DNA from 2 places in the Lacinutrix undariae genome. Region 1 is predicted to be linked to the other one. Evidence: riboswitches for the same ligand, from Rfam matches in the RefSeq annotation. Region 1 holds a riboswitch; the other holds the start of a gene.
The links. A riboswitch is a leader RNA that binds a small molecule or an ion and turns the genes downstream of it on or off. The one in region 1 is predicted to bind S-adenosylmethionine.

Region 1 (6,969 bases):
GACGCACATCCAAAATGATTGCTTCGGTATCATTTGCAATCGCTTCAAATTCTGCCGGAGATAATGCTTTTGTACCGCGTTTAATTACGGTATCAATATCATCATATCCTTCTTTATTCATCTTTACATTTAAAGGAAAATAATGTGGTGGTGGTAATAACCCATCGGTTACTTCTTCAATAAATTCAGCTTTAGTCATATCGGCACGTAAAGCGTAATTCATCTGTTTTTGATTCCCTAAAGTATCAACCGTTTCTTTCATCATGTTTTTTCCACAAGCTGAACCAGCACCATGCGCAGGATATACAATCACATCATCTGCTAAAGGCATAATTTGTGTGCGTAAACTATCGTATAAATAACCTGCTAAATCTTCTAGTGTTAAATCGGCACCTTTTTGAGCTAAATCTGGTCGCCCAACATCTCCTAAAAATAAGGTGTCACCACTAAAAATCGCATAATCTTTTCCGTTAGCATCTTTTAATAAATACGTGGTACTCTCCATAGTATGACCTGGAGTATGTAAAGTTGTAATTGTAATATTTCCTAATTTGAAGACTTGTTTATCTGTTGCTACAATAGCCTTAAAACTAGGTGCTGCATTTGGTCCAAATACAATTGGTGCGCCAGTTTGTTTTGATAATGTAACATGTCCGCTAACAAAATCGGCATGAAAATGAGTTTCAAAAATATAAGTAATCTTGGCATTATCCTTCTTTGCACGCTCTATATATGGCGATACTTCACGTAGAGGGTCAATAATTGCAACTTCACCTTCACTTTCAATATAGTAAGCACCTTGTGCTAGACATCCTGTATATATTTGTTCTATTTTCATAATTAATTCTTTAATGCTCTATCTGTAATCTTCAATTTACAAAGATAAAATTTGTGATGTTATTTTGTAAATTCTTTTATTATAATATAAACGGCCATGACTAATATGAAGTAGCCAAAGCTCTTTTTTAATTTTTTATTCGAAATATATTTTGAAAGAAATCCTCCTACTAAAATTCCGAGAACGGTAAGTGCTGAAAAAATAAGTAGAAAATTCCAATCGGGATCTAAATTTTGCAAATCGCCATAAAAACCTACGAGGGAGTTTAATGCGACGATTATTAATGAAGTTCCTACAGCTTTTTTCATAGGTAACCCAGACCATAATACTAATGCTGGTACATACAAAAAACCACCTCCTGCACCTATTAATCCAGTAATTAATCCTATAATTGAACCTTGAATAAACACCTTATAATAAGGTTGTTGTTGTTTTTCTTGCTGTGTTTCCTTTTTTGTTTTAATCATTAAGCTGGCTGCCATAATCATCACTAAAGCAAAAAACACCATAATTGCCATACCTTTAGTTAAATGAAAGTTATCAATCTTAAAAATAACATCAGGTATATTTGGTACCACATAACGTCTAGTTATATAAACAGCTACAAATGATGGAAAACAAAATAACAATCCAGTTTTAAAATCGACTAATTTTTTTTGATGCTTCTGAATAACACCAACAATAGATGATGAGCCAACTACAAATAACGAATATGCTGTGGCCACTACAGGATTAAAGCCTAATAAATACACTAATAATGGTACCGTTAAAATGGAACCACCTCCACCTAAAAGTCCAAGGACTCCTCCAATTAAAAACGCCCCTATATATCCTAAAATATCAACCACTATAATCTATTTTTTAACAAAGGTAAGTTACTCTTTTTAATTTGAAAGTAATAAAAGTTACACATCAATTAAAGTTCTAAAATAGTTATTGCATTTCTATGAAGTTGAATCTTTTTTTCGTTTTCTAGAGCTTTTAACAACCTTGAAATAACAACACGAGAAGTATGCATATCGTTAGCAATTTGTTGATGTGTCACTTGTACGATATGGTTATGATTTATCATTGCTTTATCTTTTAGATATTTAAATACTCTTTCGTCCATTTTTAAAAAAGCAATCGTATCAATCGCTTCAAGAAGTTCAGTCATGCGTTCATAATAACTTTGTAAAATAAAGTTTTGCCAACTTTTATACGTACTCATCCAAAGTCCCATTTTTTCAACAGGAATCATCAATAATTCTGTATCTGTTTCAGCAATAGCTCTAATTTTACTTTTTTTCTGTCCCATACAACACGATAGTGTCATTGCACAAGTATCTCCTTTTTCAATAAAATACAACACCAATTCATAACCATCTTTATCTTCTCTTATAATTTTTACGGCACCGCTTAATAGTAATGGCATTGCTGTAATATAGTTGTCAATTTCAATAAGTTTATCTCCCTCTTTAACTTGTTTAACAACAGCTACACGATGAATTTCTTCTAATAACTCATCTTCAAAAATATAGCCGTAATGTTGTTTTAAATGATCTATCATAAACCTTTTATTAGGAAAATTAAATATACTATTATTGTTGAAATTAAGTGGACTTGTTTTATTATTTATATAAAAAACTTAATTTAAAAGTGTGCTATTTTTTAAAATACGAAAGCATTTTTCTTCTCCCAAATACATGGAATCTCCAAAATCTTCAGACCAAAAACCTTCAAAAAAATCTTTAGTTAAACATTTATAAACTACAACACCTTTATAAATTTGATCATCTTCTCCCTTATATTTAAAATTAATTACTAAAATATTGTTCTTAAAAAAACCTATTCCTACCTGTGTTTGGGTTTCACCAATATACCATTCGGCAAGTACTTGATTTTTATTATTTACTTGTAAAGAAAGTGTGCCTTTATATGTGTGCTTTTCAGCATCTTGATTCTGTCCTACAATGTTGTAATCACCTCCTATATCGCTAATTGTCATTCTATTTTTATTTGAATACAAAGTAACAATTCTTTATTGTTTTTTAATCAAAATAATGTGATTAATCATTGTGAATTTTTCAATATTAAAATGGTTTCAAACTTTTAAAAATGTCATCAAATTATAAGTATCTATCTTCTTAATTAAATTATAATTCTGAAAAAAAATTTGGAAAATCCATTTTAATTAAACAATCTTTGTGTTCATAAAGTTCAATATCTTATTGATTATGTTATCAAGAAAGGTGGAGGGATTAGACCCTTTGAAGCCTTAGCAACCCTTTATATTTTATAAAGAAGGTGCTAAATTCTACCAAAACTTATTTTAGGTTTTATGGATAGATAACGCGTGTAAATTTTAAAAATATCTTTTAAAATTTTCAGCAACTTCTTTTTAACATTTTTCTCATAGAGCTATCATTTTACAGATAGCATTGACTTTTTGTTTTAATTTTTTATTAACTCAAAAAAAAAGAAAAATGAGTACACAAAAATTCGCAACAAACGCGTTGCATGCAGGTCACGATGTTACTACAAATGGAGGAACTAGAGCGGTTCCTATTTATCAATCTTCAGCTTATGTTTTTAACGATTCAGATCATGCTGCAAATTTATTCAGTTTATCGCAACCTGGTAATATTTACACCCGAATAAACAATCCTACAAATTCTATTTTAGAAGAACGTCTAGCCGTTTTAGAAGGCGGAATTGCAGCAGTTTCAACAGCTTCTGGTACTGCAGCTATTGCAACTACACTACTAACATTATTAAAAACAGGAGATCATATTGTGGCTTCAAGTAGTTTGTATGGTGGAACTTACAATTTATTAAATGTCACTTTACCAAGACACGGGATTACTACAACTTTTGTTGATCCTTCGGATATTGAAGCCTTTAAAAATGCTGTAACCCCAAACACAAGAGCTTTCTTTATTGAATCTTTAGGAAATCCGAAGTTAGATGTTTTAGATATTGAAGCCATAGCAAACGAAGCTAAAATAGCTCAAGTGCCGCTAATTGTAGATAATACGGTAGCAACTCCTTCCCTACTCAACCCAATTAAATACGGTGCAAATATTGTTATTCACTCGCTAACAAAATATATTAATGGAAACGGAACCTCGCTAGGTGGTGTTATTATTGATGCCGGAACTTTTAATTGGGCAAACGGAAAATTTCCCGAATTTACTGAACCTTCAGCAGGATATCATGGTTTAGTTTACACCGATGTTTTAAAAGAAGCGGCATTTATTGCAAAAGTTCGTATTGAAGGATTACGCGATTACGGAGCTGCTTTAAGTCCGTTTAACGCTTTTCAAATTATTCAAGGTTTAGAAACTTTAGAAATCAGAATCAAAAGACATAGCGAAAGTGCTTTAGAAATTGCAAAATGGTTAGAGCAACAAGATCAAGTGCTTTGGGTAAACTATCCTGGATTAGAAAGTAGTAAATACAAAAAATTAGCTGAAAAATATTTACCAAAAGGACAAAGCGGACTCGTTACTTTTGGTATAAAAGGCGGTTTTGAATCAGCAAAAACAATTGCAGACACCACTAAGTTATTTTCACTGTTAGCAAATATTGGAGATACCAAATCGCTAATTATTCACCCAGCAAGTACCACGCACCAACAATTAAATGATGAGCAACAAGAAGCAACAGGTGTTACTAAAGATTTAATTAGATTATCTATAGGATTGGAAGATGTAGAAGATTTAAAAACCGATTTATTGAATGCTTTTAAAGTTATAAACTCAAAAATCTAATTTAAAATGCAACAGCTTCATACTATTAAAATATCAGATTTTAAAACCGAAAGCGGTAAGACAATAACCATTCCGTTGTCTTACCAAATTTTCGGTAAATCATTACATAGCGCACCTATAATTTTGGTAAATCACGCCCTTACCGGAAATAGTAATGTAGCTGGTACTGAAGGTTGGTGGAAAGATTTGATAGGTCAAAATAAAACCATAGATACTAATAAATATACCATTATAACATTTAATATTCCTGGTAATGGTTATGATGAATTTATAATTGAAGACTATAAAAATTTTATAGCTAGAGATATTGCTAATCTATTTTTATTAGGTTTAAAAGCGTTAAAAATCAATAAATTATTTGCGCTAATTGGAGGTTCTCTTGGCGGAGGAATTGCTTGGGAAATGGTTATTTTAAACACCAAAATCACACAGCATTTTATTCCGGTGGCAACCGATTGGAAATCTACAGATTGGTTAATAGCAAACTGTCAAATACAAGAACAATTTTTAGTCAACTCTAGCCAACCTGTTCATGATGCGCGTATGCATGCAATGTTATGTTACCGAACGCCTGAGTCTTTTAAATCCCGTTTTAAACGTTCTAAAAACGAAGAATTAAAGATTTTTAATATTGAAAGTTGGCTGTTACATCATGGCGAAAAACTGCAAGAACGTTATCAATTGGCGTCTTATAAATTAATGAATCAGCTATTAAAAACTATTGATGTTACCAAAGATGGTACATTACCAATAGATATTTTAGATAGTATTGATGCTAACATTCATATTATTGGCGTTAACTCAGATTTATTTTTTTCTGCGGAAGAAAACAAGCAAACGTTTAAAACCATTGCGCAAACTAAAGAAAACGTCACCTATAAGGAAATAAACTCCGTACATGGTCATGATGCTTTTCTTATTGAATACAAACAGCTACAAGATATTATAGCACCTATATTTTGTGAAAAATCTAAAGCTAAAAAATTAAAAATCTTAAAATTTGGAGGAAGATCTTTAGCTAATGGAGAAGGAATTCAAAATGTATTAAAAATTACAACTTCAAAAGTAAAAGAAGATCAAAACATTGCTATTGTAGTTTCTGCAAGAGGAAATACGACTAATGAGTTAGAAGCTATTTTAGAAAAAGCAGCACAAAAACAAGATTACAAAAATGATTTTGAAACATTAAAAGCCTATCAATTAGCGCCAAACCAAACGGTTGATTTATCTCATGAATTTTCAGTTTTAGAAAACCTACTTGAAGGCGTAAATCTTTTAGGTGATTATAGCGAAAAAACTAAAGATTTAATTTTAGCTCAAGGCGAATTACTAGCTATTAAAGTTGTTGAAAGCTTATTAATTAAAAATAATATTAACGCCATAAGTGTTGATACAAGACCATTAATTATTACAGATAATAATTTTGGGAATGCGTTACCAATTGAAACTATTTCTAAAAAAAATGTAGTGGAATTCTTTAAAAAAATTCCTGTAAAAACCATCTCTATTTTTAGTGGATTTATTGCTTCAAATCAAAAAAATGAAACCACAACATTAGGCAGAAACGGTAGTAATTATACCGCTTCTCTATTGGCAAATTATTTGGATGCCGAAGAATTACAAAGCTACACACATGTAAACGGAATTTTTACAGCCGATCCAAACTTAGTGCCTTCAGCTAAAAAAATTGAAGAATTATCTTTTGCAGAAGCTAATGAACTTGCAAATTTTGGCGCTACAATTTTACATGCCAAAACAATTGTGCCTCTAATTGAAAAAAATATAAATCTTAGAATTTTAAATACGTTCAATTTAGAAGATAAAGGCACATTAATTACTTCAAAATCGACTTTAAAAGGTATAAAATCAATTTCGTCAATAAATAATGTCGCTCTAATTAATTTTGAAGGAAGAGGTCTTTTAGGAAAAGTTGGTGTTGATGCACGAATTTTTAAAGTGCTACAAGCACATAATATTAGTATCAGTATCATTTCTCAAGGCTCATCAGAAAGAGGTATTGGTTTAATTATTGACGCTCATAAAGCACAAATTGCTGTAAATGCTCTTAATAAAGAATTTGAAAATGATTTTCAAGTTCAAGATGTACATCAAATTTCTATTGATAAAAATGTGGCGATTATTTCAATAATTGGACAAGATTTAAGTCAGTTTCACCAACCATACAATGCGCTTATAAAAAATCAAATTACGCCACTACTCTTCAATAATACAATTACAGGGAAAAACGTAAGTTTAGTAGTGAAAAAAGAAGATTTAAACAAGGCATTAAATGTTGTACACGGACAAGTTTTTGGAGTTTCAAAAAAAATAAATCTTGCCATCTTTGGGAAAGGTCTTGTTGGAAAAACGCTTATTAAT
Region 2 (6,969 bases), 330 kb from region 1:
TTCAACACCTTCTTTGTGTGCTGTAATCATTTCATCAGCTTCATCTAAAACAACATATTTCACATGTTTTAAGTTGATACCGTTGCGTTCCATAATATCTGCTAAACGTCCCGGAGTAGCAACTACAACATGTGTTGTGTTTTTTAAACGTTCTAATTGTGGTTTTATAGGTGTTCCCCCAAATAAACCTACAATTTGCAAAGTTTCATCATGAGAAGAAAACGCTTCTAAATTGGCGCAAATTTGTTGTCCAAGTTCTCTTGTTGGTGCTAAGATTAAAGTTTGAATATTGCTATTTTCAATATCTACTAATTGCAATAAAGGCAATCCAAAAGCGGCAGTTTTACCGGTTCCAGTTTTTGCTAATGCTACAACATCATTGGTTTCATTAAGAATAATAGGAATTACTTTATCCTGAATAATTGTAGGTTCAGAAATTTGTAAAGTCGCTAAACTTGATAATAGTGATGGTTTAATCCCTAACGCAGAGAACTGTTTTGACATAAGTTATAATTTTGTGCAAAGATAATAGAGTTTTGTTGGTTTTACGGTGTTATAGTTAAGTATTAAACCATAAAAAAAGCCCATCAAAATTAATTGATGAGCTTTTACTAAAAATAGATGTATATGTTATAAAACTTTTACGTTTACTGCATTTAAACCTTTTTTTCCTTCTTGTAGATCGAATTCAACTTCGTCACCTTCGCGAACTTCGTCAATTAATCCAGAAATGTGTACAAAATGTTCTTTGTCTGAACCTTCTTCAGTGATGAATCCAAAACCTTTAGTGTCGTTGAAGAATTTTACTGTTCCTTTACTCATTGTAATATATTTAATTATTTAATAATACTTTTGATAATGCAATATGCGTGCCAAAAAAAGAATGTCATGCATATTAACTGTGATTTATTTAGAATTTAATTTTCAAAGCTTCAAATAAATGGCTCATTGTCCATGCAGGACCTATCATTAAGAACTGTAAGTCTTTTATGAACGATGGTTTTTTTCCTTCATGGTTGTGTCCGATAAACTGACCAATCCATGACACGACAAAAATAATTGTCATGCTTAACCATAAAGGTGACATGTTTATCTGACTTATTAGATGAACTCCATATAAAACGATTACTGAAAAAATAAACATTGCCACAAATAACACTTTAGATAAACGGAGGTAATAAAACAAACCTAATATAATTACCAAGCTGCCATAGTGGATAAATCCCGCTATAGCTGTAGGAAAAAGAGCTATTACCATTTTTGGAACAGGAATACTTGCTAATAAACCAATAAGACTAAAAAATATCAATGGCACACATATATAATGTATCATGACATTTAATTTTGTTTGATGACTTTCTGCGTATTCTTTTAATAAGGAATCTATTACTCTCATTTATGTTGCTAATTACCTGTTATTGGTTTACAAATTACGTTTTATTAATGCATAGCTAAACATAAATTAAACTTTTTTTAAGATTTATACATATATAATTAATTACATTTGTGCTCTTAAAATTAATTATCAAGAATCTCGAAAGGAGATAGCAACCTGCATTAACAAGCAAGGTGCTAAATAGATAAGCCAATTAGTTTGGAAAAAATGTTAATTCATACTTCTCTTACTTAAATGCTATTTCCTTTTTTTAAATAAAGATATAATGGCAAAATTGAAAACAATCACACCAAAATTCTCAGCATTAATACCACTATTTGTATTTGTATTTACATTTTTAGGTGTAGGTGTTTATAAAAATGATTTTTATGCATTACCCGCTCCTATTGCAGTTATTGTAGGAATTATTGTGGCATTTTTAATGTTTAAACAATCGATAAACTCAAAAATTAATACTCTTTTAAAAGGTTGTGGAGACGATAAAATACTAACCATGTGTCTTATCTATTTATTAGCTGGCGCATTTGCTGCTATTACAAAAGCAACAGGTAGTGTAGATGCTATTGTTAATTTAGGGTTAGATGTGATAGCAATACAATATATCTATTTAGACATCTTTATTATTGCTAGTTTTCTATCAATTTCTACAGGAACTTCGGTTGGAGCTATTGTCGCTTTAGCGCCTATTATAGTTGCTATTGCTGATAAAAGTAGTGTAGATTTAGCGATATTAAGTGGCGCCTTATTAGGCGGAAGTATGTTTGGTGATAATTTGTCAGTTATTTCAGATACTACAATTGCAGCAACACAGTCTTTAGGTTGTAAAATGAGCGATAAATTTAAACAGAATATTAAAATTGCGGTTCCAGCAGCATTATTTACAATTATAATTTTGATTTTTCAAGGGTTCGGACTAAAAGACGTAGCCTCGCAAGACGTGGTTTACACTTATTCTATTCTAAAAATTCTACCTTATATTCTAGTTATTCTATTGTCTGTATTAGGTGTCAATGTTTTTATTACATTACTTTTAGGGGTAATATCGGCAGGAATATTAGGAATTATATATGGTGATTTTACGCTTTTAGAATCTTCTAAAATTGCATACATAGGATTTACTAACATGACAGAAATCTTCTTACTATCTCTGCTTACAGGTGGATTAGCTGCTTTGGTTGAAAAAAATGGAGGGATTGATTTTATATTAATAAAAATTAAAACCCTTATTAAAAGTAAAAAGTCTGCGCAATTTGGTATTGCGGCTTTAGTTAGCACCATTAATATGGCGATTGCTAATAATACGGTTTCAATTATTATTGCGGGTCCAATAGCTAAAACTATAAATGACGATTACCAATTAGATCATAAAAACACCGCTTCTATATTAGATATTTTTGCGTGTATTACTCAAGGACTTCTACCCTATGGTGCACAAGTTTTAATGATTTTAAGTTTTTCTAACGGAAAAATAGATTATTTAGATTTGGTTACTAATACTTGGTATTTATTATCACTTTCCATTTATACCTTATTATTTATTAGCTTTAAACCCTTTCAGAAAGGATAAATTCATATTTATTTCTTCTACTTAAATAAATGAAAAATTAAATATTTGTTAAAAAGAGAATGAACGTTCATTTTTATTATATCTTTGTATTAGAATAATAAGACAATGGCAAAACTTCAAAAAAGTATAGAGAAAAGAAACGCATTAATTAAAGCAACTATCGAGTTGGTAAATAATAATGGTTTTCATGCAACGCCTATGAGCAAGATTGCTAAAATGGCTAATGTATCTCCTGCTACTATTTACTTGTATTTTGAAAACAAACAAGATTTAGTAAATAAAACGTATGTAGAAGTTAAAGAAAAATACACCCAATATGCTTTTGAAACTTACAAGGAAAATATGCCTATTGAAACTGGTTTTGAATTGATTTGGAAACGTATTGCAGACTTTAAACTTAAAGAATGTGAAAACGCTATGTTTTTAGCACAATGTGATAACACGCCAATGATTGATGAAGAAAGCAGACAAGAAGGTATTAAACATTTACAACCCCTACTCGACCTTTGGACTAGAGGAAAAGCAGAGGGAATTATAAAACCATTATCCGAATATATACTATATGCTTACGCTATAAACCCGTTATCCTTTTTAATGATGACTCAAAAACGTGGTGCTTTTACATTAAATAAAACACATATTGAAGAAGCATATCAATCGGCTTGGAACAGTATAAAAGTGTGCAAATAAGATGAAGAAAACAGCAATTATATTAGGAGCAACTGGGTTAACTGGTAATTATCTTCTTCAAAAATTAATTGAAGATCATCGTTACGAGCATATCAAATTATTTTCTCGAAAGAAAATATATGGTTTACCAAATAAAGTGACTCAATATATAGGTAACCTTTTAGAATTAGATCAGTTTACTCAAGACTTTAAAGGCGACGAAATATATTGTTGCATTGGTACAACAGCAAAAAAGACACCTAATAAAACGTTTTACAAGCAAATAGATTATGGGATTCCGGTAGCTGCAGCTAAACTGGCTAAGACGAATAACATAAACACCTTTTTAGTGATTTCAGCAATGGGAGCAAATAAAAACAGTTCGGTGTTTTATAATAAAACAAAAGGTGAAATGGAACATGATGTGTTGCAGCAACATATTAAAAACATTTATATATTAAGACCTTCTTTAATTGCTGGCGAACGAAAAGAGCAACGTGTATTAGAGAGAATTGGATTAACCATATTTAAAGTGATTCAACCTTTATTTATAGGTAAACTGAAAAAATATAAAAGTATTTCAGCAGAATATATAGCTGAAGCAATGCTGAATTTAGCAAATCAAACACAACAGAAGGATGTTATTATTCCTTCAGACGAAATAGAAAAAATAGCACATAACAACTAAAAAAAATACTATGGAATTATTAGATAAATTAAACTGGAGATACGCAGCTAAAGCAATGAATGGCGAAAAAGTATCAGAAGAAAAAATACAAAATATTCTTGAAGCTGCTCGTTTAGCACCAACTTCTAGTGGATTACAACCTTTTGAGATTTTTGTAATCAAAAATCAAGATATTAAAGAGAAAATAAGACCGGTAGCATGGAACCAATCTATGATTACAGACTGTTCTCACCTACTCGTTTTTGCCGCTTGGGACACTTATACGGCAGATCGTATTAACCACATGTTCGATTTAACTAATGATATTCGTGGATTTAAAAATGAAGGTTGGGAAAATTACCGACAAATGTTATTGAGTTCTTATCCTCAAAAAGATGCCGAAGAAAACTTTAATCACGCAGCAAAGCAAGCTTATATCGCTTTTGCTAACGCAGTTACTGCCGCAGCTTTTGAAGGTGTAGATGCAACGCCAATTGAAGGTTTTGAGCCAGATGCCGTAGATGAAATTTTAGGATTACGTGAAAAAGGATTGCGTAGTGCTGTTTTATTACCATTAGGATACCGAAAAGAAGATGCAGATTGGTTAGTAAACTTAGTAAAAGTGAGAAAACCTATGGAAGAATTAGTAACCGTAATTGAATAAGGAAAAGATGATGACAAAGACTATTTTATTAAACAACAGACCAGAAGGAAAGCCAACACTTTCTAATTTTGAATTTATAACTGAAGACAAATCATTAACACTTAAAGATGGAGAAATTCTACTTGAAGCAACTTATGTTTCTGTAGATCCATATTTAAGAGGAAGAATGAGTGATGCAAAATCTTACGTCCCTCCTTTTCAGCTTAATGAACCTGTACAGTCGGGTGTTGTAGCAAAAGTTACCGCTACAAAAAACAGCAATTTTAAAGAAGGAGACTTTGTTTCTGGATTATTAAGTTGGAAAACACAAGAAATATCAAATGGTGAAGGTCTTACCAAAGTAGATGGTACAAAAGCACCATTAAGCGCATATTTAGGCGTGTTAGGAATGACAGGATTAACGGCCTATTTGGGATTAAATGAAATAGGAAAACCAAAAGCAGGAGAAACTATTGTGGTTTCTGGAGCTGCTGGAGCTGTTGGATCTGTTGTTGGGCAAATCGCTAAAATATTAGGTTTACGTGTGATTGGAATTGCTGGAACGGATGAGAAAATAGACATGCTAAAATCTAAATTTGGTTTTGATGCAGGAATCAATTATAACACTAGTAAAGATATTAATGCAGATATAAAAGCATTAGCGCCAAATGGTGTAGATATTTATTTTGATAATGTTGGTGGGCCAATTTCAGATGCTGTACTATTCAATATTAATCATTTTGCAAGAATTATTATTTGTGGTGCAATTTCTATGTACAATAGTACCGAAATACCAACAGGAGTTAGTGTACAGCCATTTTTAGTAAAAAACAGCGCCTTAATGCAAGGTTTTATTGTATCTAATTATGCTAAAAAATTCCCTGAAGCAATTCAACAATTAGCAACTTGGTTAGCCGAAGAAAAATTAACTTATACAGAAACAATTGTAGAAGGTTTTGATAATATACCAAATGCTTTTATCGACTTATTTGAAGGTAAAAACAAAGGTAAAATGATCGTTAAATTATAAATAATTAAAGAAAAAGAATATGAACAATTTTGAATTAAAAAATCCGACCAAAATTATATTTGGAAAAGATTCTATCGAAAAATTAGAAAGTGAAATCCCTCAAGATGCCAAAGTATTATTACTTTATGGTGGAGGAAGTATTAAGAAAAACGGAATTTACGACCAAGTAAAAACAGCTTTAGCAAAAGTTAATGTTGTAGAGTTTGGCGGTATTCCTGCAAATCCGGAATATTCGGTTTTAATGGATGCTTTAAAAGTAATTAAAGACGAAAAAATCACTTATTTATTAGCTGTTGGTGGTGGATCTGTAATTGATGGAACTAAGTTTTTATCGGCTGCAGCTGTTTATAACGGCGAAACACCTTGGGATATTTTAACCCAAAATATTAGAACGGAAAAAGGGATGCCTTTTGGAACCGTATTAACCTCACCAGCAACAGGTTCTGAAATGAATTCAGGTGCAGTAATTACTAGAAAAGAAACCAAAGAAAAATTAGCCATGGGCGGTCCTGGTTTATTTCCTGAGTTTTCAATACTAGATCCTCAGGTGATTAGTTCTATTCCGCAACGCCAATTAGCAAACGGATTAACAGATGCTTTTACACATGTTTTAGAGCAATATATGACCTATTCAGTTGGTGCTTTATTGCAAGATCGTTTTGCTGAAAGCATTTTACAAACTATTATTGAAGTGGCTCCAAAAGTATTAAAAGATCCTACAGATTATAATGCTGCAGCAAATTTCATGTGGAGTTGTACAATGGCATTAAACGGATTAATCCAAAAAGGAGTCCCTGGAGATTGGGCTGTACACGCTATGGGTCATGAATTAACTGCTTTATTTGGTATTGATCATGCTCGTACTTTGGCTGTAATTGCACCAAGTCACTACAAGTTTAATTTTGAAGCTAAGAAAGAAAAATTAGCACAATACGGTGAACGTGTTTGGAATATAACTGAAGGAAATACAGACGACAAAGCTTATGCTGCTATTGAA

Region 2: linked by a shared signal. The riboswitch ahead of ACU4C5_RS12810 (Na+/H+ antiporter NhaC family protein) and the one ahead of ACU4C5_RS11300 (O-acetylhomoserine aminocarboxypropyltransferase/cysteine synthase family protein) in region 1 are both predicted to bind S-adenosylmethionine.

The regions. Positions count from the first base shown of each region.
Region 1 is NZ_CM128809.1:2,523,607-2,530,575, reverse strand. It holds gene ACU4C5_RS11320 (MBL fold metallo-hydrolase) at 1-838, opposite strand, end outside; gene ACU4C5_RS11315 (sulfite exporter TauE/SafE family protein) at 898-1,686, opposite strand; gene ACU4C5_RS11310 (Crp/Fnr family transcriptional regulator) at 1,755-2,387, opposite strand; gene ACU4C5_RS11305 (hypothetical protein) at 2,466-2,825, opposite strand; SAM riboswitch class I at 3,055-3,173, shown strand; gene ACU4C5_RS11300 (O-acetylhomoserine aminocarboxypropyltransferase/cysteine synthase family protein) at 3,304-4,590, shown strand; gene thrA (bifunctional aspartate kinase/homoserine dehydrogenase I) at 4,597-6,969, shown strand, end outside.
Region 2 is NZ_CM128809.1:2,857,620-2,864,588, reverse strand. It holds gene ACU4C5_RS12825 (DEAD/DEAH box helicase) at 1-504, opposite strand, end outside; gene ACU4C5_RS12820 (cold-shock protein) at 631-822, opposite strand; gene ACU4C5_RS12815 (Mpo1 family 2-hydroxy fatty acid dioxygenase) at 911-1,396, opposite strand; SAM-I-IV-variant riboswitch at 1,518-1,614, shown strand; gene ACU4C5_RS12810 (Na+/H+ antiporter NhaC family protein) at 1,662-2,963, shown strand; gene ACU4C5_RS12805 (TetR/AcrR family transcriptional regulator) at 3,069-3,653, shown strand; gene ACU4C5_RS12800 (NAD(P)H-binding protein) at 3,655-4,320, shown strand; gene ACU4C5_RS12795 (NAD(P)H-dependent oxidoreductase) at 4,331-4,963, shown strand; gene ACU4C5_RS12790 (NADP-dependent oxidoreductase) at 4,974-5,972, shown strand; gene ACU4C5_RS12785 (iron-containing alcohol dehydrogenase) at 5,992-6,969, shown strand, end outside.